Regions from separate parts of the Burkholderia theae genome, predicted to be linked through region 2. Evidence: predicted binding sites of a transcription regulator. Region 2 holds the regulator's gene; the other holds the start of a gene.
The links. The regulator FliA, encoded in region 2, starts transcription of late flagellar genes. The targets are predictions, from matches to a motif close to CTAAAGTTTNNNNNNNNNNNGCCGNTA.
Positions count from the first base shown of each region.

Region 1: a site for FliA is predicted at 14,271-14,297, ahead of flgM (flagellar biosynthesis anti-sigma factor FlgM). Genes of this name have one in related genera too.

Region 1 covers NZ_CP183461.1:3,555,406-3,571,011, reverse strand. Annotated here, with positions in the region: gene pxpA (5-oxoprolinase subunit PxpA) at 1-356, opposite strand, end outside; gene ACN22W_RS16840 (biotin-dependent carboxyltransferase family protein) at 412-1,479, opposite strand; gene pxpB (5-oxoprolinase subunit PxpB) at 1,476-2,132, opposite strand; gene ACN22W_RS16830 (winged helix DNA-binding protein) at 2,281-2,793, shown strand; gene ACN22W_RS16825 (5-formyltetrahydrofolate cyclo-ligase) at 2,868-3,476, opposite strand; gene ACN22W_RS16820 (transglycosylase SLT domain-containing protein) at 3,485-5,437, shown strand; gene ACN22W_RS16815 (complex I NDUFA9 subunit family protein) at 5,787-6,749, shown strand; gene ACN22W_RS16810 (glutathione S-transferase family protein) at 6,812-7,459, shown strand; gene ACN22W_RS16805 (multifunctional CCA addition/repair protein) at 7,456-8,697, shown strand; partial or broken gene ACN22W_RS16800 (helix-turn-helix domain-containing protein) at 8,728-9,511, opposite strand; gene ACN22W_RS16795 (M24 family metallopeptidase) at 9,942-11,792, shown strand; gene ACN22W_RS16790 (SGNH/GDSL hydrolase family protein) at 11,882-13,231, opposite strand; gene ACN22W_RS16785 (flagella synthesis protein FlgN) at 13,398-13,838, opposite strand; gene flgM (flagellar biosynthesis anti-sigma factor FlgM) at 13,915-14,241, opposite strand; gene flgA (flagellar basal body P-ring formation chaperone FlgA) at 14,360-15,598, opposite strand.
Region 2 covers NZ_CP183461.1:263,050-278,655, reverse strand. Annotated here, with positions in the region: gene ahcY (adenosylhomocysteinase) at 73-1,491, opposite strand; S-adenosyl-L-homocysteine riboswitch at 1,524-1,651, opposite strand; gene ACN22W_RS01290 (RNA polymerase sigma factor FliA) at 1,737-2,471, opposite strand; gene ACN22W_RS01285 (MinD/ParA family protein) at 2,494-3,312, opposite strand; gene flhF (flagellar biosynthesis protein FlhF) at 3,305-5,086, opposite strand; gene flhA (flagellar biosynthesis protein FlhA) at 5,083-7,182, opposite strand; gene flhB (flagellar biosynthesis protein FlhB) at 7,179-8,387, opposite strand; gene ACN22W_RS01265 (DUF805 domain-containing protein) at 8,711-9,091, opposite strand; gene ACN22W_RS01260 (VOC family protein) at 9,482-9,979, opposite strand; gene ACN22W_RS01255 (DUF3443 family protein) at 10,141-11,379, opposite strand; gene ACN22W_RS01250 (DUF2844 domain-containing protein) at 11,396-11,899, opposite strand; gene cheZ (protein phosphatase CheZ) at 12,165-12,896, opposite strand; gene cheY (chemotaxis response regulator CheY) at 12,898-13,293, opposite strand; gene ACN22W_RS01235 (protein-glutamate methylesterase/protein-glutamine glutaminase) at 13,361-14,452, opposite strand; gene cheD (chemoreceptor glutamine deamidase CheD) at 14,449-15,228, opposite strand; gene ACN22W_RS01225 (CheR family methyltransferase) at 15,225-15,606, opposite strand, start outside.

The DNA of each region.
Region 1 (15,606 bases), 430 kb from region 2:
ATCATCGGGTCGCGCGCGGCCTGGTTGTACAGCGCGCCGTGCGGCTTCACGTGCGCGATGCGCCCGCCTTCGGCCTGCGCGATCGCCGACAGCGCGCCGAGCTGGTACAGCACGCCGGCATAGATGTCGCCAGCCGGCAGCTGCATTTCCTTGCGGCCGAAATTCTCCGGATCGTGAAAGCTCGGGTGCGCGCCGATCGACACGCCCTTCTGCACGGCCCAGCGCACGCAGTCGCGCATCGCATTCGCGCCGCCTGCATGCCAGCCGCATGCGATGTTCGCCGACGTGACGAGGTCGAGCAGCGCCTCGTCAGATCCGCATCCTTCGCCGAGATCGGCATTCAGATCGATTTCCATGATGTTCCTCGTCCACTGATTGCGTGGCGCGTCTTTCGTACTGCTTCCGCCATTGTCACGCTGCGCGCGATTGCGCGCGGCGGCGCGCTTCCTCGCGCATGTCGATCGCGACGTCGATCTGCCGCAGATAGGCACGTTCTGCGGCGAGGGCGGCGCGCGCGGCGTCGGGTGTCGTGCGCACGAAGCGGATCGGCAGGTTGAGCCGCGCCTGCGCAAGCTTCCACAGATCGGCGCGGATCACCGTGCCGATCTTCGGGTAGCCGCCGGTAGTCTGCGCGTCGTGCATCAGCACGATCGGCTGGCCGTTCGGCGGCACCTGGATCGTGCCGGGCAGCACTGCGTGCGACAGCAGCTCGACCGGCCGCTCGCGCACGAGCTCCGCGCCGGCGAGGCGATAGCCCATCCGGTTGCTGTTCGCGGTGACGAGCCACTCCTCGTCCCAGAACGCCTGCTGCGAATCGGCTGCGAACGATGCGTAGTCGGGGCCCGGCAGCACACGCACGGGCATCGCCCACGGCGCATGTGCGGGGCGGTGCCGGCGCGGCGGCTCGTCGATGCGCACGAACGCGCACCACGCGGGCGCCTTCACGCCGAATTCGGGCGCATCGGCCGCGAGGCAGCCCGCGCCGGCCGGCGGCACACCGACCGGGAGCCGATCGCCGTCGCGCAGCGTGCGGCCGCCGAGGCCGCCGAAGCGCGACGCGAGATCGGTGCTGCGCGAGCCGAGCATCGGCAGCACGTCGATGCCGCCCGCGATGCACAGATAACCGCGCATCCCGCGTTTCGCGGCCGGCAGCACGAGCGTCTGACCGGCGTCGACCGGCAGGCTCCACCACGAATACACGCGTTCGCCGTCGAGCGTCGCGCCGAACTCGGTGCCGGTGATCGCGATGCGGGTGGCCCGCGTGAAGCGGAAGGCGGCCGGGCCGATCGTGATCTCGACGGCCGCCGCGTCGGGGCGGTTGCCGACGAGCCGGTTGCCGACCTCGAGCGCGAGGCCGTCGAGCGCGCCGCCCTGCGCGACGCCGAGATGGCGCGCGCCGCGGCGCCCGAGATCCTGCACGGTCGACAGCGGGCCGGCCCGCAACACTTCGATGGTGCCCGGTGCGTTGCTCTGGGTCATCGTGCGTCGACTCCCGCAATGGTGAAGCGGACACGGTCGCCGGGCAGCAGCAGCGTCGGCTGCGGTCGCGTCGGATCGAACAGCACGTGCGACGTGCGGCCGATCAGTTGCCAGCCGCCGGGCGACGTGGCCGGGTAGATGCCCGTCTGCGCGCCGCCGATGCCGACCGAGCCGGCCGGCACCTCGAGACGCGGCGCCGCGCGGCGCGGCGTGTGCAGCGATGCGTCGAGGCCGCCCAGATACGCGAAGCCCGGCTGGAAGCCGACGAAGAACACGACGTATTCGCCGGCAACATGGCGCGCGACGACCTCGTCGGCCGACAGGCCCGTGTGCGCGGCGACGGCCGGCAGGTCGGGCCCGGCTGCGCCGCCGTACTCGACCGGGATCTCGACGTCGCGGCCGTCGGCGTGCTCGACGTCGGCGGTTTCCCACGCGTCGCGCAGCGCCGGCGTGAGCGACGCGGCCGTCGCGGCGAGCGGGTCGAATACGATGGTCAGGTTGTTCATGCCCGGCACGACGTCGATCACGTCGGGCCACGCGCGCGCGGCCTCGGCAACGGCCCAGACGCGGCGCTGGCAATCGAGCGTGGCGGGCGGCGGCACCTCACAGACGAGGGCGGCATCGCCGAGCGGATAAATGCGGGGTTGCGTCATCGGACTGGCACGGTTCGGACGGCAATGTTAGCGCACATTGTCAATAAGATATCGATAACTTCCCAATAAGCGTTTTCGCCTAGCCCGTATACCCGGGCTTCTGACGTACACTCGGCAAACCCTGACATCCTGCTTGCGCCGCCCTTCCATGAAGCGTCCTCCGACCAAGATCGTGTCATCCGAACACCTCGTTTCCGATTCGAGCGCGGAGCTGTCGGAGCTCGAATACGGGCTCATCATGGCCGGCAACGCGTTCAACCGCTGGATGGTGCGCTGCATGTCGGCAGCCGGCGCGAAGGACATGACGGCGGTCGAGGTATCGCTGCTGCACCACGTCAGCCATCGCGAACGCAAGAAGAAGCTCGCCGACATCTGCTTCGTGCTCAATATCGAGGATACGCACGTCGCGACCTATGCGCTGAAAAAACTGATCGCCCGCGGCTATGTGAAGAGCGAGAAGAGCGGCAAGGAAGTGTTCTTCTTCGCGACCGACGCGGGCCGCGAACTGTGCCTGAAGTATCGCGAGGTGCGAGAGCACTGCCTGATCGAGACGCTGAAGGACAGCGGGCTCACCAACGCGCAGATCGGCGACGCGGCGCAGTTGCTGCGCCACGCATCGGGCCTGTACGACACGGCCGCGCGCGCGGCGGCGTCGCTGTAAACGATTGCGGAAACAATTGCGCGCGGCCAGGCGCTGACGGGCGTGCGGCGACGACCGTGGCGCGCCGCGGCGCGTCATCCGGCGGCCGGGTAGAGCGCGCCGTCGGTCACGATCCAGCGCAGCGCGAGATCGTGCGCTTCGGCCGGCAGCGCATCGACGCGGCACGCTTCATAGGCGATGCCGACCGTCACGGGCAGCGCGTCGCCCGGCCACTGGGCGAGCGTGCGGTCGTAGTAACCGCCGCCGTAGCCGAGCCGGTAGCGCTGCGGATCGAATCCCACACAGGGAATCAGCAACAGGTCGGGCACGACGTCGATTCCCGACGCCGGTTCCGGAATCCGGTGATGACCTTCGCGCATCGGCGTGTGCGCATCCCATGCATGGAACGCGAGCGGCGCGTGCCGCTCGCCGATCACCGGCAGCGCGGCGCGCCGGCCCGCGCCTGCCGCGCACCACGCGAGCACCGCGTCGCGCGCATCGAATTCGCCCGGCAGCGGCCAGTAGAACCCCACCGTGCGCGGCGCGAGCCGTTCGAGCAGCGTGCGCAGCCGTGCGTCGAGCGCGGCGTTCGCGGCGGGTTGCGACGCGGCGTCGCGGCGCGCGCCGGACAGCGTTTTGCGCAGCGCAACCTTCGGGTTCGGCACAGGGTTGCGTGCTATGCTTTCGCTCAATTCGTGCTCCATTCAAAACGATGTCGAACAGCCTTTTTCGAGTATATCGCGCGGTCGCGCTGACGCTTTCCGCCGCCGCGCTCGTCGCGGGCACGACCGCGTGCGCGGCACCGGGCGACGACACGGTCGCCGGGGATGACCAGACCTTCGTGCAGCTTCGCGAAGCCGCGCGCCGCAACGACGCCGCGAAAGCCGCGCAGCTCGCGTCGATGATCCCGAACTATCCGGTACCGTCCTACGTCGAGTATTTCCAGATCAAGCCGCAGCTGTTCGATTCGACGGGCCGCGCGCGCGTCGATGCGCCGGACGCGCCCGTGCAGTCGTTCCTGCAGCGCTACGACGGCCAGGCGATCGCCGACCGCCTGCGCAACGATTACCTGCTCGTGCTCGGCGCGCGCCACGACTGGCGCAGCTTCGACGATCAATACAAGCGCTTCGTGCTCGACGACGACACGCAGGTCAAGTGCTACGCGCTCGAATCGCGCGCGGCGCGCGGCGAGAACGTCGCCGAGGCGGCGCGCGCGCTGCTCGTCGAGCCGAAGAACTACGGCGATGCGTGCGTCGACCTGATCACCGCGCTCACGGTCAACCAGCAGTTCACGAACGACGACGTGTGGCAGCAGGCGCGCCTCGCGTACGAGCAGAACTACACGACGCTCGGCGGCAAGATCGTCGACGCGCTCGGCCCGCGCCCGGTCGGTTTCGACCAGGCGACGAGCGCGCCGCCGCTGTACCTCGCGCGCGGCGTCGGCCCCGACGCGGCGTCGCACCAGCTCGCGCTGATCGCGCTCGGCCGCATGGCGCGCAACGATCCGGACGCGGCCGCCGGGATGCTGACGTCGGTCGCCGGCTCGCTCACGAAGCAGGAACAGGCGATCGCGTGGGGTGCGATCGGCTACCAGGGCGCGATCAAGCGCTCGCCGCTCGCGTCGGTCTGGTATGCGAAATCCGCGAATGCGCCGCTGTCGAACCCGGGCTACGAATGGCGCACGCGCGCCGCGCTGCTCGCCGGCAACTGGCCGATGGTGCGCTGGTCGATCGAGCAGATGCCGCCGTCGCTGCGCGACGATCCGGCATGGATCTACTGGCATGCGCGCGCGCTCAAGCAGAGCGGCGACACGCTGCAGGCGAACCAGGAATTCGAGCAGGTCGCGGGCCAGTTCAACTTCTACGGGCAGCTCGCCGGCGAAGAACTCGGCCAGCGCACGACGATCCCGCCGCGCACGAAGGTGAGCGACGCCGAGATCGACGCGATGAGCAAAATTCCGGGCTTCGCGCTCGCGCAGCGCTTCTACGCGCTGAACCTGCGTCTCGAAGGCAACCGCGAATGGAACTGGCCGCTGCGCGGGATGACCGATCATCAGCTGCTCGCGGCCGCCGAGTACGGCAAGCGCGTCGAGCTGCTCGACCGCACGGTCAACACGGCCGACCGCACGAAGGCCGAGCACGACTTCACGCTGCGCTACCCGTCGCCGTACCGCAACATCGTCGAGCGCTATGCGCAATCGACGGGCCTCGACGTCGAATGGGCGTACGGGCTGATCCGCCAGGAATCGCGCTTCATCACGAGCGCGCGTTCGTCGGTGGGCGCGGGCGGCCTGATGCAGCTGATGCCGGCGACGGCCCAGATGGTCGCGAAGAAGCTCGGCATGGGCGCGATCACGCGCGCGCAGATGCACGACATCGATACCAACATCCAGCTCGGCACCTGGTATCTGTCGGACATCTACAATAACTTCGACAGCTCGCCGGTGCTGGCCACCGCCGGCTACAACGCGGGCCCGGGCCGGCCGCGCCAGTGGCGCCAGGTGTTGACGCAGCCGGTCGAAGGCGCGATCTTCGCGGAGACGATTCCGTTCAACGAGACGCGCGACTACGTGAAGAACGTGCTGTCGAATACCGTCTACTACGCGGCGCTCTTCGAGGGCAAACCGCAGTCGTTGAAGAAACGTCTAGGCATGATCTCGCCCTGATCCGCAATCTTCACACTGCCGCGCGAGACGCGGCAGTGTTCTTAAGGGCCTGTTCACGCTAATAACGGACTTGCGAACGTGCCTTGCCGGTCGCAGTGCAAGAAGCAAGGAGCGCCGTTTGGCCGAGCCAAACAAGCGACGCGCGACGCCGCAATGCGGCCGGCAAGGCACGTTCCCCTGACCGGGAAAAAGTCATAAATGGGGCTGGCCGCCAGAAGGGCCGATCGCGGCGTCATGCTCCTTGCGAATACGTCGAGTATTCGCTTCGTCGCAGTCCTTGCGCTCGGCCCTTCTGGCGGCCAGCGCAAGTCCGTTATTAGCGTGAACAGGCCCTAGGAGTCCCGAACATATGGATCGCCAGACCGTCGCGCTGTTGGGCGGCACCGGCTTCATCGGCAGCCGGCTCGTCAATGCGCTGATCGACGCCGGCAAGCAGGTACGGATCGGCACGCGGCGGCGCGACCACGCGCGCCACCTGCAGATGCTGCCGGTCGAGATCGTCGAGCTCGAGGCGCTCGACACGCGCACGCTCGCCCGCTTCGTCGCCGGTGCGCACGCGGCGATCAATCTCGTCGGCGTGCTGCACGGCGGCCGTGGCACGCCGTACGGGCCCGGCTTCGAGCGCGCGCACGTCGCGCTGCCGGCCGCGCTCGCGAGCGCCTGCACCGAGGTCGGCGTGCGGCGCCTGCTGCACATGAGCGCGCTCGGCGCCGATTCGCGCGGCGCGAGCATGTACCAGCGCTCGAAGGGCGACGGCGAAGCGGCGCTGCATGCGATCGCGGCGACCGATTCGCTCGCGCTGACGATCTTCCGTCCGTCGGTCGTGTTCGGCCCCGGCGACGCGTTCCTCAATACGTTCGCGAAGCTGCAGCGCACGGTGCCCGTGCTGCCGCTCGCGATTCCCGATGCGCAATTTCAGCCCGTGTTCGTCGGCGACGTCGTGCGCGCGTTCGTCAACACGCTCGATCTCGCGGCCGCGCACGGCAAGTCCTACGAGCTCGGCGGCCCGACCGTCTATACGCTCGAGCAACTGGTGCGTTATTGCGGCACGCTGGTCGGCCGGCAGGCGCGCATCGTACGGTTGCCCGACGCGCTCGCGCGGCTGCAGGCCAGCGTGTTCGAATGCCTGCCCGGCGAGCCCGTGATCACGCGCGACAATCTCGCGTCGATGTCGGTGCCGAACGTGCTGTCGGGGCCGCTCGCGCCGGAACTCGGGATCTCGCCCGCGAGTCTCGAAAGCATCGCGCCCGCCTATCTCGGCAACGCCACGCAGCGGTCCCGGTTCGACTGGTTCCGCTCGCGTCGCCACTAGGCCCGCCCGGCGCCGTTGTTCGGCACCGCTTTTTTCACCTTCGCGTTTTCCGGAACACCGTCATGAAACTCGTCATTGGAGACAAGAACTACTCGTCGTGGTCGATGCGTCCGTGGCTGCTGCTCACGCATTTCGGCATCCCGTTCGACGAGATCGCGGTCGAGCTGCGCCGCGACGACACGACCGCGCGCATCCTCGAGTATTCGCCGTCCGGCAAGGTGCCGTGCCTGGTCGACGACCACGGCGTCGCGATCTGGGATTCGCTCGCGATCGCCGAGACGCTCGCCGAACGCTATCCGCAGTTCCCGATGTGGCCGGCCGACCCGCTCGAGCGCGCGCATGCGCGCTGCGTCGCGGCCGAGATGCATGCGGGCTTCGCGGCGCTGCGCACGCAGATGGGGATGAACGTGCGCGCGTCGATGCCGGGGCGCGGCGCGACGCCCGACGCGCTCGCCGATGTCGCGCGCATCGATGCGCTGTGGAGCGCATGCCTCGAAGCGTCGGGCGGGCCGTTCCTGTTCGGCGAATTCGGGATCGCCGATGCGATGTACGCGCCCGTCGTGATGCGCTTCAACACGTACGCGCCGGGCCTGTCGCCGGAAGCGGCCGGCTACGCGGCGCGCGTGACGGCGCTGCCGGCCGTCCAGCGCTGGATCGACGCGGCGCGCCGCGAAACGACCGTGATCGCCGACTACGAGCCGACGCGATGAACATCTATGCGGTAGGCGGTGCGATCCGCGACGAATTGCTCGGCGTGCCCGTGCAGGACCGCGACTACGTGGTGGTGGGCGCGACGCCCGAGCAGATGGCCGCGCAGGGTTTCCGGCCGGTCGGCAAGGATTTCCCGGTGTTCCTGCATCCGCAGACGCAGGAGGAGTACGCGCTGGCGCGCACCGAGCGCAAGACGGCGGCCGGTTATCACGGTTTCCAGTTCCATTACGCGCCGGACGTGACGCTCGACGAGGATCTCGCGCGGCGCGACCTGACGATTAACGCGATGGCGCGCGAGGTGAGCCCGGAGGGTGCGCTGGTCGGGCCCGTGATCGATCCGTTCGACGGGCAGGCCGACCTGCGTGCGCGCGTGTTCCGGCACGTGAGCGACGCGTTCGTCGAGGATCCGGTGCGGATCCTGCGCATTGCGCGCTTCGCCGCGCGGTTCGCGGATTTCACGGTCGCGGACGAAACGCTCGCGCTGATGCGCCGGATGGTCGACGCGGGCGAGGTCGACGCGCTGGTGCCGGAACGCGTGTGGCAGGAAATCGCGCGCGGGCTGATGGAGGCGAAGCCGTCGCGGATGTTCGCGGTGCTGCGCGAGTGCGGCGCGCTCGCGCGCATCCTGCCCGAAGTCGATGCGTTGTGGGGCGTGCCGCAGCGCGCCGACTACCACCCGGAAGTCGACACGGGCGTGCACGTGATGATGGTCGTCGACTATGCGGCGAAGCAGGGTTATTCGCTGCCGGTGCGCTTCGCGGCGCTCACGCACGATCTCGGCAAGGCGACGACGCCCGCCGACGTGCTGCCGCGCCACGTCGGCCACGAAGGCCGCAGCGTCGACCTGCTCAAGCCGTTGTGCGAGCGGCTGCGCGTGCCGAACGAATGCCGTGATCTCGCGCTGGTGGTCGCGCGCGAGCACGGCAACCTGCATCGCGTGATGGAGATGGGCGCGGCCGCGCTGGTGCGGCTGTTCGAGCGCAGCGACGCGCTGCGCAAGCCCGCGCGTTTCGCCGAGATGCTGCAGGCCTGCGAATCGGATGCGCGCGGGCGGCTCGGGCTCGACACGCAGCCGTATCCGCAGGCCGAGCGGCTGCGCGTGGCGCTCGCGGCCGCGCGCAGCGTCGATGCCGGCGCGATCGCGCGCGGGATCGGCGCCGATACGGAGAAGATCAAGGATGCCGTGCATCGCGCGCGGATCCAGGCCGTCGCGCAGGCGCTCGAGATCGGCGAATAAGGACGGGCGGCGCGCGCCCGCAAGCCGCCGTTACGACTTCTTGCGCGCGGCCGCCTTGCGGGCCGGGGTGGCGGCGGCCGGGCGTTTGCCGGCGGCGGCGCGCGGCTTCGCCGATGCCTTCTTTTTCCACCGTGCTGGCCGGCCGTGCCGCGTCGGCGTCGCGCTCGCGTTTCGGCGCCGGCTCGCGGCGGCTCACGCGCGGCTCGCCCGGCGCGGGCTGCCTGATTTCCATCGTCGCGGAGACGAATTCGGCGCAGCTGTCGTCGAACAGCGGCAGCGTGCCGACCGCGATCAGCTCGGCGGGCCCGTCGCCCACGTTGGCGACGCGATGCCGCTTGCGTGCGTCGAAGTGCAGCGAGTCGCCGGGCGACAGCGGGTAATCCTTCTTGCCGACCGTGTAGCAGATGCGGCCGGTCAGCACGTACACGAACTCGTCGCCGCCGTGCGACACCCATTCCGAGCGATAGCCTTCCATCATCCGCACCTTCACCGCGTTGATCAGGCTGCCGTCGAACGTGGTGGAGAGCCGTTCGTACCACTGCGACGTGCTGTCGACCGCGTACGGCTCGCGGCTGCCCGCGTGCGAATCGGGCTGCGCCTGGCGCGGCTGGTCGATCAGCGCGCCGAGCGGCACGTCCAGCGCCTTCGCGACGTTGACGAGCGACGACAGGGAGATGCCCGTGAGATGGCGCTCGACCTGGGACAGGAACCCGACCGACAGCTTCGCTTCGGTCGCGACTTCCAGCAGCGTCTTCTTTGCTTCCCGGCGCAGGCGGCGAATGCGCTGGCCGATACGCATGATGTCTGAATCCATGAATCTCTTTCGTGGCAACGAGTCGGGAGGCGAGCGGAGGGGCGGTGCAGTCGCCGGGAAGCTGGGTTCCGCGAATCGCACGAAGCACGGCCGTCGGGACGCCGATGCCGGCGCATTGTACCGCGCGGTTCGGGCGCGCGAAGTCGCGTTGCGCGGGCCTGCGGCACCGTGTCGCCGATTTTAGTCCTACGAAAATTTTAGCTTGACCTCAATTTCCGCCTGCTCTAGATTCTGTCGCGCGCATCAAAAAAAGTTAAGTGAGACAAAAATTTCCGCGGACCTGCCGCTGGCATAGCCCAGTGGCCCGGCGACGTGCAGTGCCGCGCGTCGTCCGTGCAGCGGCGCCGTGTCGCGTCACGCCTGTTTCAGGCGTGCGCCCCGCCGCGTCGCACCGCCGACCGCCGACAACAATGAATAACGTGGGGATCCGATGATCGATCGACTGCAATACAACTTCTCCGGCCTTCCCCCGTACGACGCGTCCGTCGCCGACACGCAGGCCGGCCTGGCGCGCCTGCTCGACGCCGCGCGGCTCGACGCGGTGGTGGTCACGTCGCAGGACGAATACGTCACCGAGTACCTGCCGCGCAGCAACAACCCGCGCTACGCGCTGTCGGGTTTCGACGGCTCGGCCGGCTGCGGGATCTTCCTGAGCGCGGCGACCGCGCAGGCGCTCGGCGTGCCGCCGTTCGTGCTGTTCGTCGACGGCCGTTATCACTTTCAGGCCGACCAGCAGTGCGATCCGGCGCGCGTGCGCATCGAGAAGCTCGGGATGGGCGTGACGATCTGGCAGGCGCTGGCCGACTGGCTGGTCGCGCACGCGAGCCGGCTCGCGCGGGTCGGCTACGACGCGCTGCGGGTCAGCGTCGCGCAGCGCGACCGGCTGTTCGAGCAGGCGCAGGCCGCGGGGCTGGACTGGACGAGCTTTGCCGAGCGCGAGATCGACCGCGCGATCGCGCTGCCGGGCTGGGTCGTCGAGCGGCCGATTTTCGAGTTGCCGGAATCGATGACGGGCCTGAGCGTCGCGCAGAACCTCGACACGCTGAGCCGCAGGCTCGCCGCGCATACCGGCGCGGCCGACGGCAAGACCGCGTTCTTCTCGTGCGCGTCGGACGATCTCGCGTATCTGCTGAACAGCCGCGGTTATCACATCCCGAACGCGTCGTCGCACCTCGGTTTCCTGTTCGCGGTCGGCGGGCAGGTCGCGCTGTTCCTGCCGGAAGGCTGCGACCGCTGCGACGTCACGCTCGCGTCGTATCCGGCGCTGCACGTGATCCGGCGCGATGTCGCGGCGCTCGAGCGCTTTCTCGCGCAGTTCGCGGTCGATCACGTGTGCTACGGCTTCGAATCGGTGAACTGCGCGCTCGTCGACGCGGTGAGCCGCGTGTGGCCGCAGGCGCGGCACACGGACTTCAACCCGGTCGAGGCGATGCGGGCCGCCAAGACGCCGGTGGTGCTCGACCGGTTCCGCGACGCGTTCGCGCGCAGTTCCGCGGCGATCGCCGAGACGATGCGCTGGGCGAAGACCGGCGAGCCGGGCGCACGCCACACCGAATACGACCTGGCGCGCACGATCAACGATGCGTACGGCGCGCGCTCGGCGGTGGCACTGACGTTTCCGTCGATCGCGGCGAACGGCGCGAACAGCGCGTTCGCGCATTACACGGCGGCGAGCGCCGACGTCGAGCTGACGGAAGGCGAGCTCGTGCTGCTCGATAGCGGCGCGTACTACGAAGCCGGCTTCGCGACGGACTGCACGCGCGTCGTGCTGCGCCGGACGCATGCGGATACGGTTGCGCAGCCGTGGCAGCGCGAGATCTACACGGTCGCGCTGAAGGCCTGCATCAAGGGGCTCGTCACGCGCTTTCCGAGCACGGCGACGGGCGGCGACGTCGATGCGGTCGTGCGGCAGGTGTGCCTCGACCATGGCCACGATTTCGGTCACGGCACCGGTCACGGCGTCGGCATTCACGTGCACGAGGGCGGCGTGCGGTTCGCGCCGGGCGCGAAGTACGGGCTGGTGCCGAACGCGGTGATTTCAGTCGAGCCGGGCATCTACGTGCAGGGCAAGGGCGGCGTGCGGATCGAGAACATCGTGATCATCCGGCCGGACGAAACGCAGCCGGACACGGTGACGTTCGAGAACATCGTGACGGTCGGCTACGACTGGGACCTGATCGATCTCGACCTGCTGAACGACGACGAGCGCGCGTACCTGCGCGACTACGAGCGGCTGTGTGCGGAGTGCGGCACGCAGGTGACGGCGTGCCCGCTGCTGTAAGCGGCGCCGGCGCGGGCGGCGTCGGCCGCCCGCTTGCCCCCGGTCATCGATGACCGGTCATCAGAGCCGGATCAGGATCCGGCTCCATTTCAGTCCAGCAACCGCGCGCGCACGAACGGCGTGATCCGCTCGGCGAGCCACGCGTGCGTGCGCGTCGTCGGGTGCAGCGTGTCCCAGAACACGAAGCGCGCCGGGTCGCGGCAGTCCGCGCGCGGCGTCTGCGCGGCCATATAGGTGAACGACGACGGCTTCGGGATGTCGAGGCACGAGCGCTTCGAATCGTCGAAGCCGTATTGCGCGGGGCGGCTCAGCAGATCGTCGAACGGCGCGTACGCATCGAACACCTCGAGCCGCAGCGTTGCGCCGTAGCGGGCCCGGACGGCGGCGGCCGCGTCGGCGAGCCGCTGGTTGTAGTCCTTGACCTGCGCGGCGACGCTGGCGGTGTCGGTGCGCGTCGAGAACACCGGCGCGCGCGACACGTCCGGCAGCGTGATGAGCAGGATGCGCGTCGCACCAGCCGCGGCGAGCCGCTCGAGACTGTCGCGCACCGCGTTCGCCGCCTGCTCGGGCGTGCGGCCGTAGTTCACCAGATCGTTGCCGCCCGCGAACACCACGAACAGCGTATTGGCGGGCCGGTAGTTCGGCGCGCGATCCATGTATTCGCGCCACGAGTCGACCTCCTGCACCAGGCCCGGCACGACGACGTGCTGGTCGGTCGCCGCGCCGCCGATTGCCCAGTTGTAGAACGGCAGCCGCAGCGTGTTCGCGACGTATTCGGCCCACACCGGCCCGTTGCTGAAGCGTCCGGCGTGCCAGCTCGTTCCGTTCGGCAGCTTCCACTGGCTCGCGTTGAACATGTTCTGCGTGTCGGACAGGCTGTCGCCGAACACGATCAGCTTGTTGACCCGCGCGTCCTGCTGCGCGGCGTCGATCGTCCAGACCGTGTAGTTGAACGACAGCGCGTTGTTGGCCGCGACCGCCTGCGTCAGGTTCGCGCGGATGCCGCGCGCGGCGAGTGTCTGGCGGCAGACGTCGGCGAGCGTGTCCTGCGTCGTCGCGCTGTAGAACATGTTCTTCCACTGCGTGATGCCGTCCGCCCACCAGTAGCCGGGCACGCGATACCAGTCGCCGCCCGACGGATCGCGCGCCCACTCGTAGGTCGCCTCGGGCTTGAGCGGATCGTCGCTGATCCGGTACCAGCAGCGCAGGTAGGTGTAGGTGTCGCTGCCGCGCGATGTGGCGCGCGGCGCCCTGCCGGGCGGTGCGGAGGCCGGCGCCGCGAGCGGGCCGGCCGGCGACAGCGACATGTCGCCGGTCGGCGTCGGCAGCGGGGCCGGGGCCGGGGCGCCCAGCACGAGCGACGCGGTGAAGGTCAGTGCGGCGCCGAGCGTGGCGACGGCGGCCTGACGGCGTGCGGATTCAAAACGGGAATGATGCATCGATGCCCTCCGATCGGTTGTTGTTGGATCAGGCAGCGCGGCTGCGCTGCCGCGTATCGGGGGGACGGTTGCGCCGGGCTGGAGCCCGGTCTGTCGAAGCGGAATTCGGGGTGAAGCGGGTGAGGCGGGTGAAGCGCCGGACCGGGCTGCGGGCCGCCGCGGGGCGTCAGCGCGTCAGCGCCGACACGCGCCCGTCGGGGCCGTAGACGCCGGCCGGCGCGGGCGCCGAGCGCAGCACCGCGAGGGCGCGCTCGTTGTAGTCCATCCGGATCCGGATCAGCATGCCGTTGTTCGCGTTGGCCTGGCGCGCGCGTTCGGCGGCCTGTTGCAGCAGTTGCCAGCGGCCGGCGAGGCGCGCATCGCGCTCGGCGGCCTGGTCCATCCCTTTCTTGCCGGACGGAAAGCCGAGCGCGGAAAGCTGCGTGTCGCGCGTACGTTCGAGCTGTGCGAGCCGGTCGATCAGCGCGCTTTTCTTCTCGACGATCCCGGGCAGCATCTCGAGCGGCTCGGCCGTCGTCAGCGCCTTTTCCTCGTAGACGAGCAGGGACGCGAACGCCTCGACCGTCGCGTGTTCGTCGTTGACCGTGGCCAGCAGCTCTTCTCTCATCGCGTCATGCTCGTCGCGCCGGTGCGCGGGGTGCGGCGCGCCGGCAAACCGGGGGACCGGCCGCGAGGCGGCCGGCTCAGCTGCCCGGGCGCTGCTGCTGCAGCAACTCGCGGGCGGTATTCAATACACCGTCGGCAATCTTGTTCGCGTCGATCGTCAGCGTGCCGTTGTTCAGCGCGTCCTTGATCGACTGGACCAGGCCCGTGTCGATATCGGCGCCGCCGGACGCGGATACCGAGCGCAACTGGCCGGACAGCCCCGACAGATTCACGTTCGTGTCGCCGCCGGTCGTGCCTGCGTCGGCCGCCTGCGCGGACGACGGGGCCGCGCCGGATTGCGCACGGGTCGCGCCGTTGCCGGTCGGCGCGAGAGGGCTCGGTTTCGGAGTGGAATCGATCTTCACGATGGGGTTCCTGTACGGTATGACCCAGATAACGGCCGGGTCGGCCCGAACTTTAGCATCGTGAGCCCGAAATTCTCCGAATAAACAATTCTTTGCAATCTTGCGGCGATATCCGTCCCTATAGCGGAATTTCCACGGTGCCGGCGTCCTTGACGATCGCCGTGACGATCTGGCCCGCCGCCATCCGCACCCGCACCGACTGGCCGGGCGCCGCATTCGCGAGCACGCTGCCTTCGGCCGAAATCGTGAAACCGGGCCCGGCCGCGACGACCCGCACCGTCTGGCCGGCCGACACCGACGCCGCGCTCTTCAGCATGTCCTGCCGCAGCGGCAGCCCGGCCGAGATGCGCGCGAGTGCGGTCGAGCCGATCGCCTGCGCCGGATCGGTGATCACCGCGAGCGGCAGCACCGTCAGGTCGCCGTCGCGCGCGACCAGGTCGGCCGCGCTCAGCGGCTCGCCGGGCGCGATCTGGCGCGCGGCGACGTAATAGGTGGCCTGTACGGTGACCTTCGCCTGCAGGTAGACGGTCCACGGCCGCTCGCCCGCGCAGCGCACGCCGACCGTCGTGCGGCCCCACAGGCGCGCGCCGGTCGGCATGAACGGTTCGAGCGTCGTGCAGGCGGCGAGCCCGCGCGGGAAGGCGGTCGTGACCGTCGCGGTGGTCTTGCCGGGCAGGCCGGCGATCTGCTGCTGCAGGAACGTGAGGGCCGCGCGGCGGAGCGCGTCGGGGTCCTGCTGGCCGGGCGGCGTCGCGGGCTGGGCAGCGGGGGCCGCCTGGGCCGGGTTGGCGGCCACCGCCGCCGTGCGCGGCGCCGGCGCGGCTGACGCGGCGCGGGCCGCCGCCATGCGCGCGGTGCTTGCCTGCGGCATCGGCCGCGCGGGATTCGATGCGGGCTCGGCCGTACCGGCGACGACCGTCGCGATGGCGTTGGGATCGGTGGCGCGCGGCGCGCCGTAGGCGGGAGTCGTGCGAGCGGCTGCGTAGACGGGAGCCGGCACGGAAGCCGGCGGCGGGACGGTCGTCACGACCATCGCGCCGGACGGTTGCGTCGCGTAGCCGGCCGCGGCAGCACCGGCCACACCAGCCGACCCACCGGCGCCCGCTGCCGCGCGCCCGGCATCCGGCGCGATGCCCGGACCCGAACCCATCCCCGCATTCCCGCCGAACTGCCCGCCGCTCGCCGCGTTGGCGTGCGCGAGCGCCGTTTCGGCCGTCTCGCCGCGTCCGGGAATCACGATCATCCCGTCGTCCGCGTGCGCGGCCGGCACGGCGATCCACAGCGCCGCGGCGAGCGCAAACGCACGCCGGACGTGCGTGAGCCGCCCGTTGCTGCCGCGAAGTGCGCTGCCAGTCATCGCCGTGT
Region 2 (15,606 bases):
GGTACGGTCAGCGGCCGCCGCCGCACCGCGCGCCCCGCAGCGGGGCACGCACGGCACGGCGGCGGCGGCGCATCAGTAGCGGTAGTGGTTCGGCTTGAACGGGCCGTCCTTCTGCACGCCGATGTACGAAGCCTGTTCGTCCGACAGCACGGACAGGTTCGCGCCGATGCGCGCGAGGTGCAGGCGCGCGACCTTTTCATCGAGATGCTTCGGCAGCACGTACACCTTGTTCTCGTACTCGGCGCCGCGCACGAACAGCTCGATCTGCGCGAGCGTCTGGTTCGCGAACGAGTTCGACATCACGAACGACGGGTGGCCGGTCGCGCAGCCGAGGTTCACGAGGCGGCCTTCCGCCAGCAGGATCACGCGCTTGCCGTCCGGGAAGATGATGTGGTCGACCTGCGGCTTGATGTTTTCCCACTGGTACTGGCGGGTCGACGCGACGTCGATTTCCGAGTCGAAGTGACCGATGTTGCAGACGATCGCGTTGTGGCGCATGGCCTTCATGTGATCGTGGCCGATCACGTGGAAGTTGCCGGTGGCCGTCACGAAGATGTCGGCCTTGTCGGCCGCGTATTCCATCGTCACGACGCGGTAGCCCTCCATCGCCGCCTGCAGCGCGCAGATCGGATCGATTTCGGTGACCCACACGGTCGCGCCGAGGCCGCGCAGCGACTGCGCGCAACCCTTGCCCACGTCGCCGTAGCCCGCGACGACCGCGACCTTGCCCGCGATCATCACGTCGGTCGCGCGCTTGATGCCGTCGACGAGCGACTCACGGCAGCCGTACAGGTTGTCGAACTTCGACTTCGTGACCGAGTCGTTCACGTTGAACGCCGGGAACGGCAGGCGGCCGTCCTTTTCCATCTGGTACAGGCGGTGCACGCCGGTCGTGGTTTCTTCGGTCACGCCCTTGATGTGCGCGAGGCGCTTCGAGTACCAGGTCGCGTCGACGTCGAGGTGCGCAGCGATCGACTTGTACAGCGCGACTTCTTCCTCGTTGGTCGGCTTCGAAATCACCGAACGGTCCTTCTCGGCTTTCGAACCGAGGATCAGCAGCAGCGTTGCGTCGCCGCCGTCGTCCAGGATCATGTTCGCGAATTCGCCGTTCGGCCATTCGAAGATGCGGTGCGAGAACTCCCAGTATTCGTCGAGCGATTCGCCCTTGAACGCGAACACCGGCGTGCCGGCTTCGACGATCGCGGCCGCGGCGTGGTCCTGCGTCGAGAAGATGTTGCACGACGCCCAGCGGACGTCCGCGCCGAGCGCCTTCAGCGTCTCGATCAGCACACCGGTCTGGATCGTCATGTGCAGCGAACCGGCGATGCGCGCGCCCTTCAGCGGCTGCTGTGCCTTGTATTCGTCGCGGATCTGCACGAGGCCCGGCATTTCGGTCTCGGCGATGTTCAGTTCCTTGCGGCCCCAGCCAGCCAGCGCCATGTCGGCGACGACGTAATCCTTGGAAGCTTGCGAATCGATAATGGCGTTCATCACGCCCTCCTTTCTAAAAAGTTTCTAGATTGGTGACGTGAGCGCCGTTCAGGAAGCGGAGCCGGCGCGACGGTCGCGAAACGCGCGCCGCACGGCTGCTTGGTGAAGCCTTCCGAGCCTGGCGGACCTGGAACGGTCCGTCGCAACGCTCCTCGGAAAACGGGAAGGATTGTAGCAAATCGGCGCGCAAAATGCGCAAGCGGCTCAAGCGCGCGGGGTCGGCGCGCGTGGCCGTCGAGAAAGGGTCAGGACTCCGCGCCGACCCACGCCTGTTCGCGCAGCCGCGCACGCAGGCGCGCGACGGCCTGACTGTGCAGCTGGCACACGCGCGATTCGCTCACTTCGAGCACCGCGCCGATCTCGCGCAGATTCAGACCCCGTTCGTAGTACAGCGACATCAGCAGCTTCTCGCGTTCCGGCAGACGCTCGATCGCCTCGACGAGCGCCTCGCGCAGGTGCTCGTCGAGCAGCGCCGACAGCGGATCGGCGTGATCGACGCGATAGCGGTCGAGGAACGGCTCGTCGTCGGCCGCGCGGTCGAAATCCTCGTAGTAGATGAGCTGGCTGCCGTGCAGATCCTGCAGCATCCCCTGGTATTCGTCGAGCGGCATGTTCAGGTGCTGCGCGATCTCGGTCTCGCTCGCCGAGCGGCCGAGATGCTGCTCGACCTGGTGCACCGCGTGCTCGACCTCGCGCGACGTCTTGCGCAGGCTGCGCGGCAGCCAGTCGTTGCTGCGCAGCTCGTCGAGCATCGCGCCGCGGATGCGCTGCGTCGCGTAGGTCTCGAACTGCGCGCCCTGGTCTTCCTTGTAGCGGCCGGCCGCGTCCATCAGGCCGATCATGCCGGCCTGGATCAGGTCGTCGAGGTCGACGCTCGCCGGCATCTTCGCGACGAGCTGCAGCCCGAGGCGCCGCACGAGCGGCGCATATTGCGCGAGCACGTCCGCCTGGGACATCTTTCCTTGAGCGTTGTACATCATGGCTCTCTCCTTCCGGTGGTGCTCACGCGGCGTGTGCCGCGCCCGCCTCGTACGACGGCTTGCCGCCGGTACGGACGGCACGGCCCGCACCCGAACGCGGGCGCATCGGCCAGTACAGCAGGTCGGCGGCAATCTGCCGGTAATCGCGCGCGGCGGACGACGACGGGAACGCGTCGACCGCGGCATGCATCAGTTCGCGCGCGTGCTCGACGAGCGGATCGGCGCCCACGCAGCCCGCGTCGGCGATCGACACGGTCAGGTAGCGGCTCGCGACGCCCGCGAGGTTGTCGAACGCCGTCTTCGCATCGGCGTGGCTGGCGACGTGATTGGTCAGCACACGGAACTGCGCGAACGCGTGCGCGAAATGCAGCCGCTTCATGCACGCGTACGCCTCGGTGATCGCCTGCGCGGCGACCCGCGTGACGACCAGCACGTCGTGCGCTTCGCGCGCGAGCGCCGAGAACGAGCCGTCGGCGCCGAGCTGCGCGTCGACCAGGACGATGTCGGCCGGGCCGTCGATGAAGTCGCTCAGTTGCGCGTCGCTGTAGCCGGCACGCGCGAGCCGCGCGGCCGCGCACAGGCCGAACCCGGCGGCCACCCGCGTGCGCTCGCCGTCGCGCAGCCACGCGCCCGCCAGCGTCGCGCTGGCCGAATGCACGTCGGCGCGCTCGTCGACGACGAGCACATCCTTGCCGAGCGATGCGAGCGCCGCCGCCAGATTCACGATGGTGGACGTGCAGCCGACACCCGCCGGCCCGCCCGTCACCGCGACGATGCGCGACGCGCGCCCGGCCAGCAGGCGCCGCAGCCCTTCGGCCTGATCGATGATCCGTTTATCCAAATCGCACCTCGTGCAGCTCGGCGGTGGAACGTGCGGTCAGTGCGGAAAGCAGCGTCGGCATGTCCTCGTCTTGCGGCACGAAGGGCGAGCCGTCGCGCGGCACACAGAACGCGCTCTTCAGCAGGAATTTGGTCGAGGCGACGTACAGGTTCTCCGGCACCTTCTGGCCGGTCGACACGTAGTGGACCGGCAGCTTGTAGCGGATCACCGTGTCGAGCACACCGCCGAGGTGGGTCGCCTCGTCGAGCTTCGTGAGGATGCAGCCGGCGAGGTCCGGATGCTCGCCCGCGCTGCGGTACGCCTGCACGACTTCGTTGAGCGTGTCGCCGTGGCTCGTCGCGTTGAGCAGCAGCAGGCGCTGCACCGGCGCGTTCGCGCCGTGCAGCATCGCGATCTGGTCGGACACCGCGCGGTCGCGCTGGCTCATGCCGATCGTGTCGATCAGCACGATGTGCTTGTTGCGCAGTTCGGACAGCGCGAGCGCGAGATCGCCCGCATCCTTCACCGCGTGCACGGGCACGCCGAGGATCTTGCCGAAGATGCGCAGCTGTTCGTGGCCGCCGATCCGGTAGCTGTCGGTGGTCAGCAGCGCGACCTTGCTCGCGCCGAAACGCATCACGCAGCGCGCGGCCAGCTTCGCGGTGGTGGTCGTCTTGCCGACGCCCGTCGGCCCCATCAGCGCGAACACGCCGCCGCGCTCCATCAGCGCGTCCTCGCTGTCGAGCACCGGCAGGTTCGCCGCGAGCACCGACTGCGCCCATTCGGCCGCTTGTTCGAAGGTCTGCGCGCCGTCGCCGGACGGCAGGTTGTCGACGAGCATCCGCACGAGCTGCGCGGAAAAACCGGCCGCGAACAGGTGCTTGGTCAGTGCGCCATGCACGGCGCTGCGACGCTGGCGGTCGTGCCACATCAGGTTGTCGAACTGCTCTTCCATCATCCCGCGCAGTTCGCCGAGCTCGTGCATCACCGTGTCGTTGACGATCCGCTCGATGCGCGACTTCACCGCATCGGCCACCACGGCGGCCGCGTCGGCCGACAGGCGCGTGCGCTCGGCCGCCTTCGCGGCATGCGCGGCGCTCGGGTCCGGCGCGCGGGGGGCGGCGGCCGGGATCCGGCGTTCGGCGTCGCGCACGATGTCGCGCGCCCAGTCGGGCGACGTCGCGTTCGCGGCGCGCTGCTCGGCCGGGGCGCTCGCCTGCGGCGCGGCCGGCGTGGCCTGGGTGCGCGCGATCAGTGCGTCGCGCTGCTGCGTCAGGCGTTTCGCGTGCTCGACGAGCCACGGCGCGGGTTCGGAAGCGCCTGCGGCGGGCGTACCGGCAGCGGGCGTGCCGGCTGCCGGTGCGGCAATCGACGGCGCTACCGCGGCCGCCGGAATGCCGGCCAGCATGTCTGCATCGATCGTCGACGGTTGCGCCGCCGCGTCCTCCGCATCGGCGCTGGCGCCGAACACCGACGAGAACACGTCCGGCAGCCCGCCGTCGCCTGCCGCGTACGGATTGACGGCCGGGCGCGCGAGCGCGGCGCCCGGGCGCGACACGATGCCCTGCACGGCGGCGGCCGGCACGGATTCCGGCAGTCGCGGCGCGGCGATTCGCGGCCGCGCGGCAGCCGGCGGCGTCACCGCGGCGAGGTCCGAATCGGCGAGTGCGACGATTTCGACGCTGCCGTCATCGAGCGTGCGGTTCGACAGCACGACCGCGTCGGCGCCGAGCGCCTCGCGCACGAGACGAAGTGCGTCGCGGCTCGTTGCGCCGGTGAATTTGCGAATGTTCAAGCGGAACCCCCGATGACGTTAACGACTTTGATCGTGCGTGTGTCCGGCACTTCGGCATACGACAGCACTTTCAATTGCGGCAGGCTGCGGCGCAGGAAACGCGCGAGCATCGCGCGCAGCGCGTGCTGCACGAGCAGCACGGGCGGCAGCCCGAGATTCTGTTGACGCAGCATCGCTTGCTGCGTGCCGGTCAGAAGGTTGTGTGCGAGGCCGGGTTCGAGGCCCGGGTTCGCGCCGGTGGCGAGCGCCTGCGACAGCACGCGTTCGAGATTCGAGTCGAGGCCCATCACCTGCATCTCGCCCGCGCCCGGATACCACTGCTGCGTGATCGCGCGGCCGAGCGAGAGCCGCACCGCGGCCGTGATCTCGAACGCGTCGCCGCGGCCCGCATGTTCGGACACGGCCTCGAGGATCGTGCGCATGTCGCGGATCGGCACGCCTTCCTCGAGCAGGTTCTGCAGTACCTTCTGCAGCGTCGTCAGCGAGATCGTCTTCGGCACGAGGTCCTCGACGAGCGACGGCGCGTCCTTGCCGGTGCGCTCGACCAGCGCCTGCACTTCCTGGCGGCCGAGCAGCTCGGCCGCGTGCTGGACGACGAGATGGTTCAGGTGCGTCGCGACGACCGTGCTCGCGTCGACCACCGTGTAGCCGTACACCTGCGCCTGTTCACGCAGCGCGACGTCGATCCACACGGCCGGCAGCCCGAACGCGGGATCCTGCGTGACGGCACCGGGCAGCGCGGCCGTCACCTGGCCGGGGTTGATCGCGAGCCACTGGCCCGGGAACACTTCGCCGATGCCGATCTCGACGCCCTTCAGCGCGATCCGGTATGCGTTCGGCCGCAGTTCGAGGTTGTCGCGGATATGGATCACCGGCGGCAGGAAGCCGATTTCCTGCGCGAATTTCTTGCGGATGCTCTTGATGCGCTTGAGCAGTTCGCCGTCGCTGTTCTTGTCGACGAGCGGGATCAGCCGGTAGCCGACCTCGAGGCCGAGCGGGTCGATCAGCTGCACGTCGTCCCAGGTCGCCTCGTGGCTGTCGGACGGCAGCACGGCGGGCGGCGCGATGTCGGTCACGTCGCCGGCCGCCTTGCGGGCCGCCGCGCGCTTGGTCAGCGAGCGGGACAGCCAGATCGCGCCGCCGCCGAGCCCGAGGAACGCGAAGTGCGGCATCCCGGGAATCAGCCCCATCAGCACGATGATCACGCCGGTGATCATCAGCACGCGCGGGTTCGTGAACAGCTGGCCGGTGATCTGCGTGCCGATGTCCTCGTCGGTCGCGACGCGCGACACGATCACGCCGGCCGCGGTCGAGATCACGAGCGACGGGATCTGCGCGACGAGGCCGTCGCCGATCGTCAGCAGCGTGTAGTTCGTGCCGGCCGCCGCGAAGCTCATGTCGTGCTGGACCATCCCGACGATCAGCCCGCCGATCACGTTGATCGCCATGATGATCAGGCCGGCGATCGCATCGCCGCGCACGAACTTCGACGCGCCGTCCATCGACCCGTAGAACTCGGCTTCCTGCGACACGGCCAGTCGGCGCTTGCGCGCCTGTTCCTCGTTGATGAGGCCCGCGTTCAGGTCGGCGTCGATCGCCATCTGCTTGCCGGGCATCGCGTCGAGCGTGAAGCGCGCGGACACTTCGGCGATCCGCCCGGCGCCCTTCGTGATCACCATGAAGTTGATGATCATCAGGATCACGAACACGACGATGCCGACCGCGAAGTTGCCGCCGACCAGGAAGTGGCCGAACGCCTCGATCACCTGGCCGGCCGCGTCGGGGCCCGTGTGGCCCTCGAGCAGCACGACCCGCGTCGACGCGACGTTCAGCGACAGGCGCAGCAGCGTCGAGAACAGCAGCACGCTCGGGAACGCCGCGAAATCGAGCGGCTTCATCGTGTACATGCTGACGAGCAGCACCATCACCGACAGCGCGATGTTGAACGTGAACAGCAGATCCAGCAGCAGCGGCGGCAGCGGCAGGATCATCATCCCCAGGATCATGCAGATCAGAACCGGGCCCGCGAGCGCGCGCAGGTTGGTGCCCGCGAACGGGTTCGGGCGTTTCCCGAGCAGGCCGGTCGGGGTGCTCATGCGGATGCTCCTTGCTTGCCTTGCTTGCCGAGCGTGTCCTCGGCCTCTTCGCGTTCATCGTCGGCGGGCACCGACGTGCCCTTGTCGAGCTCGGCCGGCACGTCGAGATCGACCGGCACCGCGGGGAACGCGCCGCCTTCCGAGCGGAAGCGCTTGAGCTGGTAGACCCACGCGAGCACTTCGGCGACGGCCGAGTACAGCGAGCCGGGAATCTCGCGCTCGAGTTCGACGTTGTGATACAGCGCACGCGCGAGCGGCGGCGCTTCGAGCAGCGGCACGTTGTGTTCGGCCGCGAGTTCGCGGATGCGCGCGGCGACGAGGTTCACGCCCTTCGCGACGACCTTCGGCGCGCGCATCTCGCCGTCCGTGTATTGCAGCGCGACGGCGAAGTGCGTCGGGTTCGTGACGACCACGTCGGCCTTCGGCACGGCCGCCATCATCCGGCGGCGCGCGATCGCGCGCTGCTGCTGGCGGATCCGCCCCTTCACGTGCGGATCGCCTTCGTTCTCGCGATGCTCGCGCTTCACTTCTTCCTTCGTCATGCGCAACTTCTTGTTGTACTGCCAGATTTGGTAAGGCACATCGAGCGCGGCGACCACCAGCATCCCGGCGACCGTCGTGCCGCAACACACGGCGACCAGGTGCAGCGCATCGGGGAGCGCCACGCCGAGCGGCTGCATCGCGAGGCCGAGCAGTTCGTCCTTGCTGCGCCAGATCGCGACGCCGCCGATTCCGCCGACGACGAGCGTCTTCACGAGCGACATCCCGAGCTGGATCGGCCCCTGGATCGAGAAGATCCGGCCGAGGCCCGAGATCGGGTTGAGGCGGTCGAACTTCAGCTCGAACGTCTTTTGCGAGATCAGCCAGCCGCCGAGCGCCATCGGCGCGAGCAACGCGGCGAGACCGCTGAGCACGAGGATCGGCAGCAGCGCGGCAAAGCCTTCGAGGCTCGCGCTGCCGGCCGCCGACAGCATCCGGTTCGTGTCGAACGCGGTCGCGCGATCGAACGTGAAAGCACCGCGCAGCATCGCCTGCAGATGCGCACCCGACGGACCCGCGAGCAGCCATGCGCCGTAGAACCCGGCCGCGAGCAGCGCGAACGAAGCCAGTTCGCGCGAACGCGCGACCTGCCCCTCCTCGCGCGCCTTCTCGCGGCGTCTGGGAGTGGCGGCTTCGGTCTTGTCGAGATCGCTCTCGTCTGCCACGGGGCCTCCAGTCGGGTACGGCGGAATGCCGCTTTCCAGTGACACCGATTATTCATGGAGGCGTCAAACGCCGATCGGTCGAGCAAAGCCGGGAAAGGGGGGTATTTCGGGGAATCGGGCGAGCCGGTGCGAACGGGGCTGGATCGGGGGCGAAGCGGCGCGCGACGGGGCGGGAAAACCTGCCGGTCAGCGGCATGGCGAAGCGTCGGTCCCGGACGGGACGGTGACGCAGGGAAGCGGCGAAACGGTGAAAAAACGAGGCGGGAAAAGCAGGAAAATCAGGCCCCCGACGCGGCAACGTCGCGCGTCGGGGCAGGCGCCGGTCAGACCGCCGGGATCGGATCCGAGCCGAAGCGGTTCGGGCCTTCGGTGCCGCGCGAGCACATCCACACGAGCAGCAGGATCCCGCCGACGATCGGAATGAACCCGAGCAGCAGGAACCAGCCCGAGCGGCCCGTGTCGTGCAGGCGGCGGACGCTGACCGCGATGCCCGGAATGATCAGGGCCAGCGAAACCAGGAAGATCACGCCGAGCAGCAGCAGCGTGATCAGGCCTGCATCGCGGCCCACCGCGCCGATCACCTGGCCGACGACCGACAGAATGCCGCTCAGCAGCGCGAAATACCAGTATTCAGCACGACGCGCACGGCCTTCGAATTTCGCGTATTGATTGAGTACGGAACGAACGGCTTCAGAAAAATTCATCTTATTACCCTCCTGTTTTATATTGGCACCCCGGAAACAACGCCGGAATTATATGTTTGAATTTCAGCAGGCTCCATCTCTTTTCACATGTTGGTCAGGGCGTACACCCCGTCGCGCCGCACGCCGATACGGCGCGGGAACGGCTGCCATAGCGTATTGCGGCGCCGCAGGCTTGCATGTCGCGTCATTTAAATAATCTTCAATACCTGACAGAAACTGCAGCCTCGATAATCCAGCGTTTGATTACAACCGAATGAAACCGGATGCGATCGATAATCGGTGCGCGAGTGGGGCATTCGATTAACCGGCCGACCGGCAATACGTCAATGCGCCAGTCGCGCTACGCTTCGCCATTCCCGATCCCGATCGAATCGCACCATGCGCGCCGGCCTAGCCGGCCGCTGCGCGCTGCAGTGCGGCGAGATCGAGCTTCTTCATCGTCATCACCTGCGCCATCACGCGCTCGGCGCGCGCCGGATCGCCCGTCATCAGCTCGGATATCTGCACGGGCACGACCTGCCACGACACGCCAAAGCGGTCGCGCAGCCAGCCGCACTGCTGCGCGCGCTCGTCGCCGCCTTCGGACAGGTGCGCCCAATAGCGGTCGATCTCGTCCTGGTCGCGGCAGTTGACGACGAACGACACAGCCGGCGTGATCTGGAATGCCGGACCGCCGTTCAGCGCGACGAACGCCTGCCCGTCGAGCTCGAACGCGACGGTCATCACCGCCCCCTCCGCCTGCCGGGATGCATGTGCGCCGGCCTTGCCGTAGCGCGCCACATGCACGATCCGCGCATGGTCGAATACCGACACGTAGAAACCGGCTGCCGCCTCGGCGTCGTGGTCGAACCACAGGAACGGCGTGATGCGTTGTATGCGCGGGCTCATGTCGCTGTCTCCTCGATGTCGTGCCGGCCCCTGTGCCGGTCTTACATCTTAGGCGCTGCGCCCGCGCGCGGCGGCGATCCGGCCCGTAGTCCGCGCGCGGCCCGGGAATAAAAAAGGGGGCGATCGCTCGCCCCCTTGTTCCTGCGTGCGGCCGTGCCGCGTCAGAACGCGACGAAAGGCGCCGCGCCGCCGCTTGCGGTCTTGTCCATCCCGAAGTAGATCGTCCTGCCGTAGAACTGCGGCATGCCGATGTCGAGCCAGGCGGACGAGCCGAACGGACCCGCGATGTTGTTGAACGCGAACGTCGACGGGTTCGCGAACAGCGAATCCGCGTTCGCGACGGACATCGACACGTTGCCCGACACGCCGTTCTGGCCGGTCAGTGTCGCCCCGTAGGCGGCCGTGGACGCCGGGCAGTAGAACTGCGTATTCCTCGTGCAGACCGTCTGCGACGAATCGTTGAAGAAATACGCGTTCGAACCGGTATCGAAGAACGCGGTCACGCTGCGCCCGAGGAACGACGCGCTGACGTCGCCCGTCGTGGTCGACGTCATCACGGTCTTTCCGGTCAGATCCGGCAGGCCGAACGTCAGCGTCCCGGTCGCGCTCGCCTGCCCGTTGCTCGAGACGCTCGGCATCTGCACGCTCACGCCGTTGCTGTCGGCGAAACGATGCACCGGATTGGCCACCTGCTGCGCCACCGGCACGAGCGCGATCGCGCAGTTCGCGTTGCTGCCGTTCGGGCACGCGTAGTAGTTGTTGCTGGTCGACGTCGACGTCGCGCAAAGCGTGCCGCAGTCGTTCGGCGCCGGCCCGATGCCGAGGATCCCGTTCGCGCCGAGCGCGCTCGCCGAGTTGGCCGACGTGCCGCCGTTCGTGCACGAACTCGCCACGTTCGTGGTGCCGAGGTCGCCGATGATCTGCACGGGCAGCGAGGCCGCCTGCTCGGTGCCGATCGACAGGTCGACCGTGCGCACCGAACCCCACGTGTAGCTCGACACGAACTTGCCGCACTCGGCGACCGGCGAACCGCCGCTCGTCACCTGCGGCAGGTTGTTGAGCACACCCGACACCGCGCTGCCGACGAGCCGCAGCCCGTAGGACGCGGTATCGACGAGCACGTTGGTGACCACCTGGCAGTTCGACGTGCCCGGCGCGCAGACCTTCACGCTGACGGTCGGGATGTTGATCACGTTCGCGACGCCGGTGCCGACCGTGATGACGGCCGTGTTCCCGCTGTTGCCGTCCGATCCGCCCGAACCGTTGCCGTTACCGTTGCCGTTGCTGCCGGAGCTGCTGCCGCCGCCGTCGCCGCCGCCGCATGCCGTCACGAGCACGGCCGTCGCGGCCGCGAGACCCAGCACGCCGAGCCAGCGCTTGAATGTACGAGGAATTCTCAAGATCACTCTCCCGCTGTCACTGGATGTCGGTGCCGGCGAGGCCGGCAGGCAGCGCCGCCGGCAGCCACGCCTGGCCCGAGAAGGCGCCCATGTGGCCGCCGGTCCGGATCACGAGGCCGCTCGTCTCGACGGCCACGGGCGCGCGCCAGCCGCGCGCCGCGTGCGCGGCCTGGACACCGGCGGTGTACTGCGGGAAATAGCTGCCGAGCAGCGATGCGAGGTCCGGCATCGTCGGCCCGCGCCATGCGAGGCCGAACACGCTGCCGGCGGCAGAGGTGTATTCGTGGATGACCGTGCCCGATCCGAGCGTGATCTCGCGGACGGTATAAGCGGCCGTGCTCGCCTGCATGCCGTCGGCCGAACGCATCGCACGCTGCATCGTGCGCGCGCTTGCAGCCTGATCGTCCGCCGGCGGCGACATCGGCGCGCCGCCCAGTTCAGCGTGTGCGTGGACGGACCACAGCACACCCGTTGCAGCCGCCGCGTGCGCGACGGCCCAGCCCAAGCGTTTCAGCTTCAAGTTCCCTCCCAGGGACTGGCTTCGTTGCCGGCGGCGCAGCCATCGTGCCCGCGTCGCCTGCCAACATATGAAATCGTATGAATGACGCTCCGTTGCTGCTGACGCGTAGTATGCCTGCAGCATGTGTCGACGTGTCAATTCGACCCATGCTGCACCGGGCCGCATGGGTGCGGCAAGCACGGGTAAACGTTGTGGAAACGGGGTGACGCGTGCATCGGGCGGCCCCGCGAAACGGGGCGCGCCGATGCAATGCGATGCGGCAGGGTCAGAAGCCCAGGCTCGCGAGCAGGTCGTCGACCTGCCCCTGGTCCTGGACCACGTCGGATTTGCCTTCCGGCGCGATCTGCGGGCCGTTCAGCAGCGACTCGGGGCTGCCGGTCGCGCTCATCTGCTCGGCCGCGAGCGCGGCCGCGGTGGCCGCGAACTGCTCGCGCCGCTCGGGCGCGATGTTCTCGACGAGCACGGTGAGGAGCTGTTGCTCGATCAGGTAGACCATGTCCATGATCTTCTTGATCACCTGCCCGGTCAGATCCTGGAAATCCTGCGCGAGCATGATCTCGAGCAGCTGCGCGCTGGTCGCCGACGTCGACTCGGGCAGCGTGCGCAGGAACGTGCGCGTATCGTCCATCAGCTCGCGCACTTCCGCGTGCTCGATCGGCGCCGCGTACCACTGCGCCCAGCGCGCGTCGAGCGCCTCGGCCTCGTTCTGCACGCGCTCCTGCATCGGCTTCGCGATCTCGATCGCATTCAGCACGCGCACGGCCGCCTGCTCGGTCATCGTCGCGACGTAGCGCAGCCGGTCGCGTGCATCGGGCACGGCTTCCGCCGCACGCTCGACATGCTTGTCGAGCCCGAGCTCGCGCATCGAATCGCGCAGCGCGCGCGTGACCTGGCCGATGCGCGCGAGGATGCGGTCGCTCGCGAAATCGGCGCCTTCTGGGTGGCTGTCGGCGTTGAACCCCGCGCCGGCGAGCGCCGCATGGATCGGCTCGTTCACGTCAGCTCCCGGTCTTCGCCATCTTGTCGATAATCTTGTTCAGCTTCTCGTCGAGCGTCGCGGCCGTGAACGGTTTCACGACGTAGCCGCTCGCGCCCGCCTGCGCGGCCGCGATGATGTTCTCCTTCTTCGACTCGGCCGTGACCATCAGCACCGGCAGGTGCGTGAGCGTCGCGTCCGCGCGAATTTCCTTCAGCATCGCGAGGCCGTCGAGGTTCGGCATGTTCCAGTCCGAGATCACGAATTCGTAGCCGCCGCCGCGCAACCGCGCGAGGCCGGCCAGGCCGTCCTCGGCCTCGTCGACGTTCGAGTAGCCCAGTTCCTTGAGCAGGTTGCGGACGATCCGGCGCATCGTCGGGAAATCGTCCACCACCAGGATTTTCATGCTCTTGTCCATCGTCGTTCCTTTCCAGATTCGTTTCCGTCGGGACGCGTATCGTGGCACGCGCCCCGTGACATTCCATTCAAACGCGCTGCACGCGGTCGCCCATCGTCGCCAGTCGCGCCATCACGCGGCGGCTCATCTCGGCGAGCGGCGCGATCTCGTCCGCGCCGCCGAGCGCGATCGCCTCGCGCGGCATCCCGAACACGATGCAGCTTGCTTCATCCTGCGCGAACGTGTGAGCGCCCGCGCGTTTCATTTCCAGCAGGCCAGCCGCGCCGTCGCGGCCCATCCCGGTAAGAATGACACCAATCGCGTTCTTGCCCGCGTGCGTCGCCGCCGAGCGGAACAGCACGTCGACCGACGGGCGGTGACGGTTCACCGGCGGCTCGTCCGACAGTTGCGCAATATAGTTCGCACCGCTTCTCGCGAGCAACAGGTGCGCATGGCCCGGTGCGATATACGCATGACCCGGCAGCACGCGCTCGCCGTGCTCGGCTTCCTTCACCGCGATCCGGCACAGGCCGTTCAGGCGCTGCGCGAACGATTTCGTGAAGCCGGGCGGCATGTGCTGCGCGATCAGCACGGCCGGCGCATCCGGCGGCAGCGGCGTCAGCACTTCGCGGATCGCCTCGGTGCCGCCCGTCGACGCGCCGATGATGATCAGCTTCTCGGTACTGACGAGCGGGTTGTTGACCATCGGCGCGGCCGCGGGGCTGTCCGCCGCGCGCGCAACCGCTTGCGGCTGCGGCGCCTGGCGCACGCGCGCGCGCGACGCCGCGCGGATCTTGTCGGCGAGCTTCTCCGCGTAGTCGAGCATCCCGTCGCGAATCCCGACGCGCGGTTTCGTGACGAAATCCACCGCGCCGAGTTCGAGCGCGCGCAGCGTGATTTCCGAACCGCGCTCGGTCAGCGACGACACCATCACGACCGGCATCGGCCGCAGGCGCATCAGCTTCTCGAGGAAGTCGAGCCCGTCCATGCGCGGCATTTCGACGTCCAGCGTGAGCACGTCGGGGTTGTGCTGCTTGATGAGCTCGCGCGCGACGAGCGGATCGGGCGCGGTCGCGCACACCGTCATGTCGGGCTGGCTGTTGATGATCTCGGTCATCAGGCTGCGGATCAGCGCCGAATCGTCGACGCACAATACTTTGATCTTCTGCACTGCGGTCATGCCTCCTGCTTTCTTGATAGATTCGCCGCATACGGGCCTCCGGCGCCCGGGCTCCCCGGGTTCGCCGCCCGCACGCCGCCGGCACTCGCGCTGCCGCCCGGCGCCGCACCGCGCGCGCCGAACAGCTCGATGCGCGGGCGTGCCGGCTGCGGCGCGGCCGGCCGCTTCGCCTGGAACAGCTCGACATGCGCGCGCGGCCGTGCGGCGCGCAAGCGGTCGGCCTCGCGCGCCAGCGCGGCTTCGCGCTCGGTCACGCCCGGCACCTGCAGCCGCAGCTTCTTCACCATCGCGCGCCCCGTGCGCGGCATGAACGCGACCTTGCGCGGATGGACGTCCTGCAGGTCTTCCGCCGTGATGCGGATGCGCTCGAGCGCCAGGTAGCGGCGCACGAAATCCGCGTTGCGATCGCCGATGTTGATGGTCGTCATCCCGGCCAGCACGGCCGCGCCGCCGAACACCTTCGCCTCGAGGCGCTCGCGGCGCCCGCCGGCCTTGATCAGCTCGTTGATCAGCACTTCCATCGCATACGCGCCGTAACGCATCGATTCGGACGCGGTCGCGCCCGCATCGGCGCCGTCGTCGGGCAGCATGAAGTGGTTCATCCCGCCGATGCCGGCGTACGGATCGTGAATGCACGCGGCGACGCACGAGCCGAGCACGGTCATCAGCACCATGTCCTCGGACGTCGTGTAGAACTCGTTCGGCAACAGCTTCACGCCGGGACAGCCGAAATGGTTGTCGAAGTAGCGATTCGTCGCGATCGGCAGGGCACTCATCCGCGATCTCCATAAGCGGGCGCGGCGGCCCGCGCCGGAGCGCGCGACGGCATGGCCGCCGCCGCGGGCGCCTGCGCAGCACGCGGCCGCGCACCCTGCGCGGCGTCGCGTGTCAGTTCGTACACCGTCTGCCCGCGCAGCCGGAACCCCTGCGTGACGTACGTGAAGTTTTCCGAATGGCCGGCGAACAGCAGCCCGCCCGGCTTCACCAGCGGCTCGAAGCGCGACAGCACCTGCCCCTGCGTCGGCTTGTCGAAGTAGATCATCACGTTGCGGCAGAAGATCGCGTCGAACGGCTTCGCGATCCCGTAGTCCGCATCGGTCAGGTTCAGTTGCTCGAAGCGGATCATCGCGCGCAGCTCCGGGCGCACCTTCACG